DNA from 2 places in the Thioalkalivibrio sp. ALE17 genome. Region 1 is predicted to be linked to the other one. Evidence: predicted binding sites of a transcription regulator. Region 1 holds the regulator's gene; the other holds the start of a gene.
What was found. The regulator FliA, encoded in region 1, starts transcription of late flagellar genes. The targets are predictions, from matches to a motif close to GCTAAAGTTNNNNNNNNNNCNGCCGATA.
Positions count from the first base shown of each region.

Region 2: a site for FliA is predicted at 2,638-2,665, ahead of H609_RS0106040 (methyl-accepting chemotaxis protein). Genes of this name have one in related genera too.

Region 1 covers NZ_AUDT01000004.1:164,891-168,991, forward strand. The annotation lists partial or broken gene flhF (flagellar biosynthesis protein FlhF) at 1-605, shown strand, start outside; gene H609_RS0105510 (MinD/ParA family protein) at 774-1,598, shown strand; gene H609_RS0105515 (RNA polymerase sigma factor FliA) at 1,595-2,362, shown strand; gene cheY (chemotaxis response regulator CheY) at 2,404-2,784, shown strand; gene H609_RS0105525 (protein phosphatase CheZ) at 2,880-3,656, shown strand; gene H609_RS0105530 (chemotaxis protein CheA) at 3,702-4,101, shown strand, end outside.
Region 2 covers NZ_AUDT01000004.1:278,400-282,500, forward strand. The annotation lists gene H609_RS0106030 (ABC transporter permease) at 1-117, shown strand, start outside; gene H609_RS0106035 (undecaprenyl-diphosphate phosphatase) at 146-1,024, opposite strand; gene H609_RS0106040 (methyl-accepting chemotaxis protein) at 1,286-2,593, opposite strand; gene H609_RS0106045 (Rrf2 family transcriptional regulator) at 2,794-3,231, shown strand; gene H609_RS0106050 (ExeM/NucH family extracellular endonuclease) at 3,251-4,101, shown strand, end outside.

The sequences.
Region 1 (4,101 bases):
TGCCACCCACCGGCCGGACATCCTGGACGAGGGCGGCCTGCTGGCGCTGGTCGGGCCCACCGGCGTTGGCAAGACCACCACGCTGGCCCGCATCGCGCTGCGCCAGATCCGCCGCATGGGCCCGGATTCGGTTACGCTGGTCACCCTGGACAGCCAGCGCATCGGGGCCACGCGCCAGTTGCAGGCCTTCGCCCAGATGGCGGGGATCTCGGTGCGGGTGCTGCAGAACGCGAGAGAGTTGCGCGAACTGGCGCGCCGCGTGGAGGATGGGCACCTGATCCTGGTGGATACGGCGGGACAGGCCCCGCGTGCAGTGGAGGACGAATCCCTGTTCGCGCACCTGCCGCCGGACATCCGGGCCGAGAGCTGGCTGGTGGTGTCGGCGACGACCCAGGGGAGCGCGTTGCGGCGGGTGCTGGAGGCATTTCGCAAGGCGGAGCCCTCGGCGCTGGTGCTGACCAAGCTGGACGAGGCCGAGGAGCTGGGCGAGGTCCTGTCCGTACTGCTCGATCAGCACCTGGGGCTGGGGTTCGTCAGCGATGGCCAGCGTATTGCCGAGGACTTTCACCGGGTCGATACCGGGTATCTGACCCGACTGGCCCTGGAGGATGCCGCCGATGAACCCGGGGCAGCGGCCAATGCCCGCGAGACCTGGGCGGCCGAGCGCCTGGCGGAGATGGAACCGCCGCGACGCGCGCGCGCCCAGGCACGTCCGGCACGGGCGGCGGAGCCCGCCACGCTGGAACTGATTCAACCGGTCGGGAAGGGGCGCTATGCCACGCACTAACAAGCCGTTGAAGGTCATCGCGGTTGCCTCGGGCAAGGGCGGGGTGGGCAAGACCAACGTATCGGTGAACCTGTCGGTGGGCCTGGCCCGGCTCGGGCGCGAGGTCATGCTGTTCGACGCCGATCTGGGCCTGGCCAACGTGGACCTGCTGTTGGGGATGCGTCCCGAGCGCACGCTGCACGACCTGGTGACCGGGGACGTGGACAGCCTGGAGGACGTGCTCGTCCAGGGGCCGGACGGGGTGAAGGTGGTGCCGTCGGCTTCCGGGATCGCGGCGATGGCCAACCTGACGCCGGCCGAGCATGCCGGTTTGATCCATGCCTTCAGCGCCTATCGCAAACCCCTGGATGTGCTGATCGTGGACACCGCGGCCGGCCTGCAGGAATCCGTGACGTCGTTCTGCCGCGCGGTCCAGGAGACCCTGGTGGTGGTCTGCGACGAGCCCGCCTCGATTACCGACGCCTATGCCCTGATCAAGGTCCTGCACCGCGATCATGGCCTGCGTCGCTTCCGCATGGTGACGAACATGGTCGACGGCCGCGAAGGCGCCGAGCGACTGATGCAGAAGCTCAATACCGTCTGCGGCAACTACCTGCCGGAGGTGGTGCTCGACCTGGCCGGCTATATTCCGATGGACGATCACCTGCGAAAGGCGGTGCAGAAACGCGCGCCAGTGGTACAGCAGTACCCCGGGAGCCCGGCGGGGAAGGCCTTTGCCGAACTGGCACGGACCGTGGACCGCTGGCCGGTGGGGGGCGGTGACCACGGTGGCGTCGGGTTTTTCGTGGAACGGATGCTGCAGAGCGCATGATGACGACGCGTAATCGACTTTCCGGCTATCAGGCGACCTCCGCGGCCAGCGGCGGACACGAACAGCTGATTGCCGATCACGTCGAGCTGGTCCACCGCATCGCCCATCACCTGATGGCGCGGCTCCCCGCCTCGGTGCAGGTGGATGATCTGATTCAGGCGGGCATGATCGGGCTGCTCGAGGCGGCGCGCCAGTTCGAGGGCGGCCAGGGCGCGACCTTTGCCACCTACGCCGGCATCCGCATCCGTGGCGCGATGATCGACGAGCTGCGCCGCAGTGACTGGACACCGCGTTCGGTGCACCGCAACAGTCGGCGTATTGCCGCGGCGATCCAGACCGTCGAGGCGCGCGAGGGGCGGGCGGCGCGTGGCAGCGAGGTCGCCGCCGAGCTGGACGTGCCGATCGACCAGTACTACGAGATGCTGCAGGATCACGCCGGGGCCCACCTGTTCGCTTTGGACGACCTCGGCGGGGGTGACGACGGGGCTGATCGCGTGATCGAAGGGCAGGAGGTGTCGCCGGCCCGCACCCTCGAGGCCGGTGAGTTCCGTCAGGAACTGGCCGAAGCCCTCGGCGACCTCCCCGAACGCGAGCGGCTGGTGCTGTCGCTCTACTACATCGAAGAGCTCAACCTGCGCGAGATCGGTGCCGTGCTGGGCGTGACCGAGTCGCGCGTCAGCCAGATCCGAAGTCAGGCCACCATTCGACTGCGTGCCCGCCTGGGTTCGTGGCTCGAAGACGGTACGGCTTTGCAGTTATTCTAAAACCCACCCTACGAATCCCGGAGTGACGTGTGGACAAGGGAATGAAGATTCTCATCGTGGACGACTTTTCCACGATGCGGCGCATTATCAAGAACCTGTTGCGTGATCTTGGCTTCAACAATACCCAGGAAGCCGACGACGGCAGCACCGCGCTGCCGATGCTGCAGAACGGCGATTTCGACTTTCTGATCACCGACTGGAACATGCCCAACATGCCGGGGATCGACTTGCTGAAGGCCGTGCGCGCCGACCCGAACCTCAAGTCCATGCCGGTGCTGATGGTGACGGCGGAGGCCAAGCGCGACCAGATCGTCGAGGCGGCCGAGGCGGGCGTGAACGGCTACGTGGTCAAGCCGTTCACCGCCGAGACGCTGAAGGAAAAGATCGACAAGATCTTCGAACGCATTGAAGCACAGGGATAATCATGCGCCTGTGACCGATATGCCCGGCGCCCGTGGCACCGACCGCCGCGGGCGTTGTCCGAAACCTTCCGCGCCGTACCCGCAAGAGGCTTCTCATGACTGAACAGGAACACCCACCACGCGATGATCAGCTGGAGCTTGCGCGACAGCTGGTCAAGACGCTGGAGGCGGGCGACGACACGGGCGCCCGGGCGCTGGTGCAGGATCTGGCGCGCCCCTATGACCGCGAACTCTTCGACGAGCTGGGCAAGCTGACCCGCGATCTTCACGAGGCCCTGCAAAGCTTCCGCGGCGATTCGCGTCTGGTCGAACTGACCCAGGCGGAGATCCCGGACGCAAAGGAACGCCTGAATTACGTGGTCACGATGACCGAACAGGCGGCCCACGACACCATGAATGCCATTGAGTCGAGCCTGCCGATCGCGGAGTCGTTCAGCCAGCAGGCGGCCGACCTGACGGCGAAGTGGACGCGCTTTCGTAACCGCCAGCTCTCGGTGGAGGAGTTCCGGGACTTTGCCCGCGAGCTCGACACGTTCTTCGCGCAGGCGGGGGACGACACCGAGGAGCTGCGCCGGCTGCTCTCCGAGGTGCTGATGGCCCAGAGTTATCAGGACATTACCGGCCAGGTGATTCGCCGCGTGATCCAGCTGGTGACCGACCTGGAAGAGAACCTGGTGTCCCTGATCCGGCTCTCCAGCGGGCGCATGGAGCAGGTCGAGGCGGCCGAGGCGTCGCTTGAACAGCGCGAGGAGGATCGCGAGGCGGACCGCAAGGGTCACGGTCCCAGCGTGCCCAAGACTCAAGATTCCGCCGCGGATGTCGTTCAAGGACAGGACGAGGTGGACGATCTGCTATCGAGCCTGGGCTTCTAGGCAGTGCCCCTCATGCGAATGGCGCCACGCGACCGGAGAGACTGAATGGCCATCGACCCCAATGACGAAATCCTTCAGGACTTCCTGATCGAGGCCGGGGAACTGCTGGAGGGGCTCAACGAGCAACTCATCGACCTGGAACAGAATCCCGATGACCGGGATCTGCTGAATGCGGTCTTTCGTAGCTTCCATACCATCAAGGGTGGAGCCGGCTTCCTGAGCCTGGATCCCCTGGTGACCGTGTGCCATCACGCGGAGGACGTCTTCAACCTGCTGCGTAACGGTGAGCGGCGGGCGGACAGTCACCTGATGGACACCATGCTGCGGGTGCTGGACACCCTGAACGTAATGTTCGGGGACCTGCGCTCCGGCGTGGATCCCACGCCCGCCGAGGCCGACCTGGTGGAAAACCTCCGGCGCATGGCGAACAACGAGGACGTGGCGG
Region 2 (4,101 bases), 110 kb from region 1:
CTGACCTTCGTCTACGGGATCGGGGGCGGCACGCTGGGGATCGCCCTGGCCGGCTGGCTGGGGACGCGCCGGGTGCTGGACCAGGCCCCGCTGGCGGTGCTGCGCGGCCCGGAATAAGCCGGGCCGGACCGCTCGCGTACCGGGATCAATGGCCGTACATGATGTCCACGTCGAGGAAGCCGAACAGGACCAGTAACGCCAGCGCCCAGAGGTAGAAGGAGAAGACCTTCAGGTTGGCGCGGTACAGGAAGAACAGCACCATCTTCAGCGACACGATCCCGACCAGCGCGGATACCACAAAGCCCACCGCCAGGGCCGTCCAGTTCAGGTCCCCAAGGCCGTTGCCGTTCAGGACGTCCAGCGACTGCACGGCGGTCGCCGCCAGGATCGTGGGGATCGCGAGGAAAAAGCTGTACTCCGCCGCCCAGCGCCGCTTGAGCCCGGTGAACAGCGCGAAGACGATCGTCATTCCGCTGCGCGAGAGCCCGGGAATCAGCGCGAAACCCTGCGCCACGCCGATGATCGCCGCGATCTTCGGGCTCAACTGGCGCAGGCCCAGCGGGCGCCGCTGCAACCGGTCCGTCCACCACAGCAGCACGCCGGTGAGGCTGAGCGTCCCGGCGATCAGCGTCGGGTGGGCAAACACCTGCTCGAACCCGGCCTTCAGGGTAAAACCCACGACGGCGGTCGCGAACACCGACAACCCGCACAGCAGCGCCAGGCGCAGGAACAGCATCTCGCGCCCCGCGGAGCCCCGGGCGGAGGCCCACTGCCAGCTCTCGCGGGCGATCCCGCCACTCAGCCGCAGCAGGCTCTTGCGGAAGACAAAGACAATCGATACCAGCGTGCCGACGTGCACCACCAGATCGAACAGGATCATCTCAGGGCTTTCCGGGGGCGGCAGTGGCTCGCCCTGACGAATCAGCCAGTGCTGGGTCAGAACCAGGTGGGCGGTCGAGCTGACCGGCAAGAACATGAAGATGCCCTGCACGATCCCGAGCAGGGTGGCGACCCAGACTGTCATGACAGGTGCGACTCCGTGATCCCGAGGCGGGCCGCAGTATACGCAAACCACCTACCCGGCGTCGGTACCGGCGTCGCACCGCCGGCAAAAGCCCGGCCAGGAGCCAGTCGGATTTGGGTGATCGTCGCGAGCGTGGCGGGAGAGCGAGCCCATTTTTTCGGTCTCTCGAGGCGCATAGTGGGCACTATGTAACGAGAGAGAGCGGAAAAAGGGGCCGTTCTCCTGCGCGCGCAGCAGATCAGTCCCAAATCCAACTGGCTCCTAGACTCGGAACTGCGTCGTCAGACCCCGCAACTGCTCGATGCGCGCCACCAGGGCATCGGTCTCGCTGGCGGTGGCCTCGGCATTGGCCGCTGTCACCTGGGCCCCCTGACTGACCTCCGTGAGGGTGCCATCGACCTCGCGCGCGACCTCCGCCTGCTGTGACACGGCACCGGAGATCTCGTTGTTGAGATGCCGGATCCGCTCGACCGCCGAGCGGATCGACTGCAGGGCCTCGCCGGCACCGGCGGCCTCGTCCACGCCGGTCTCGCCCTTCTCCCGACTGCGCTCCATCGCACCGGCCGCCGAGCGCGCACCCGCCTGCAGCCGCTCGATCATGGCCTGGATCTCGGTCGTGGACTCCTGCGTCCGGGTCGCGAGCGTCCGGACCTCGTCGGCGACCACGGCAAACCCCCGACCCTGCTCGCCCGCGCGGGCCGCCTCGATGGCCGCATTCAGTGCCAGCAGGTTGGTCTGCTCGGCGATCCCGCGTATCACATCGAGAACCGACCCGATCTGGTCCGACTCGGCCTGAAGACGCGCCACCTGTTCGTTGGCGGTGCCGATCTCGCTCGCCAGCTCGCGCATGGTGCGCACGGTTGTGTCGACCACGCCGGAGCCGGTCCGGGTCTCGGTCTCGGCCTGGTCGGCCGCCTCGGAGGCCGTGCGCGCGTTGCGGGCGATCTCCTCGGCCGAGGCCGTCATCTGGTTCATGGCCGTCGCCACCTGGCCCAGCCGCGCCTGTTGCTGCTGCACCTCCTGATTCGTCTCCTCCGCCACGCGGTGCAGGGTGCCAACCGACTCCCCCAGCTCCCGTGCATGCTCCACCATCTCGGAGACCATGCGCTGCAGACGCTCGATGAAGGCGTTGAACAGACGAGCCAGGCGGTCGATGCCGTCGTTGCGCGGGGCCTCGATGCGCTGGCGCAGGTCCCCCTCACCCTCCGAGACCGCACGGAAGCGCCCGGCCAGTCCAGCCAGGCGGCGACGGATCATGAACACGAACAGGAAGTACACCACCACGATCACGCCAATCGCCACGCCCAGCATCATCGCGTTGACCTGCCAGGCCGCGACATCCAGCAGCCGGTCCACCGCAGCGGCCACTTCGGCCTCCAGGGCCGGCGTGGTCGCGTGCTCCTGCATGACCTGCTCCAGGGTGGCCTCCATCCCGCCCTTCAGCGTGGCCGTATGCCAGAACACCGCCGCGGCGGCGATCAGGAAGAACACCCCGACAATCGCACTCAATGCGAGCGAGAAACGTCCCGCCAGCGAAAGGCGACTCAGCCACCCACTCTCCTGCTCCATTGCCGCCCCCTGATGCCGGTACACTCCGGATTTTGTTATCGCTGTAACGACCCACCGGCCCGAAACTATAGGCCGTGGCGCACCTGTGCTTTACGTGCCCGCAACGCATGCGCTTGTGACGCAGGTCCGGACCGATTAAGGTTCTCTGAAATATACGTTCAAGCATATCCTCGATCACCGCGAACCGACGAAACCCTCCTATGCAGCTCACCCGCTATACCGATTTTTCCCTTCGCGTCCTGATGTACCTCACCGTGCAGCCGCGCGAGCAGCGCGTAACCGTCAGCGACATCTCCGAGCAGTTCGCCATCCCCCGCAACCACCTGGTCAAGATCGTGCACCAGCTCGGCCAGAAGGGCTACATCATCACCCGGCGCGGCAAGGGGGGCGGGATCTCGCTCGCCTGCGAACCGGCGGAGATCAACGTCGGCAGCGTAATCCGCGACATGGAGCCGAACCTGAACGTGGTGGACTGCGAGAACCCCGTCTGCCCGATCCTACCCGCCTGCCAGTTGCGCGGTGTTCTCAACGACGCACGCGACGCCTTCCTCGCCGTGCTCGACCGCTACACCATTGCCGATGTGACCCAGGCGCCCGACTACCTCTACGAGCTCCTGCATCCCGGCAAGAGCGCCTGAACCCCGGTATCCTTCGGCCATGGAACGGCCCGACCCGGCACCCCGAAAACGAACCGCCCTCCACGCGCACACCGGCGCCCGCTGGCTGGCCGTGGCCGTTCCGTGCCTGCTGGCGCTTGCGAGCGCCGACGCACGCCAGGCCTGTCCCGATCCCGGGACCACACCCACCCCCCTCGCCGAACTGCGCGCGGGGACCCTCCCCGAAGGAACGGAGGTGGTCGCGGAAGGCACCGTAACCGGCGTCTTCATGGACACGGACCAGCTGGGGGGCTTCTACCTGCAACAGGGCTCGGCCACCGGGGCCACGGGCCTGTTCGTCTACGCCCCACGAAGGGACCCGGTCGCGGCCGGGCAGCGCCTGCAGGTGCATGGCGCCTTCACCCGCCATCGAGGCCGCCCCCAACTCTCGCAACTGGACGCGGTGGTGACCTGCGCCGACGGCGAACCGCCCGCCCCCGTCGACCTGCGCCTGCCCGACGCAGCCGACCGGCTGGGCGACTTTATCGACCAGCCTGTCCGTTTCCCGCAGCGCCTGACGGTCACCGACAACCGGGACCTCGGCCGCTACGGAAGCTTGACGCTGGTCGCCGACGGGCGCCTGGCGCACCCGGGCCAGACCGCCCCCGCGGACAGCCCGGGGCGCCAGGACATAGATCGGCGGATCGAACTGGACGACGGGAGCTATCGCGCGAACCCCGACCCGATCCCGTACCTCGACGACCAGGGGACCCGCCGCGCGGGAAGCTCGGTGGAAGGCCTCACCGGCATCCTCACCCACGCCTTCGGCGCGTACCGGATCCACCCCACCGAGCGCGTAGACTGGACCGGCGGCCAGCGTCCCGACCCGGTGCCAACCGCGGATGCGGGTGA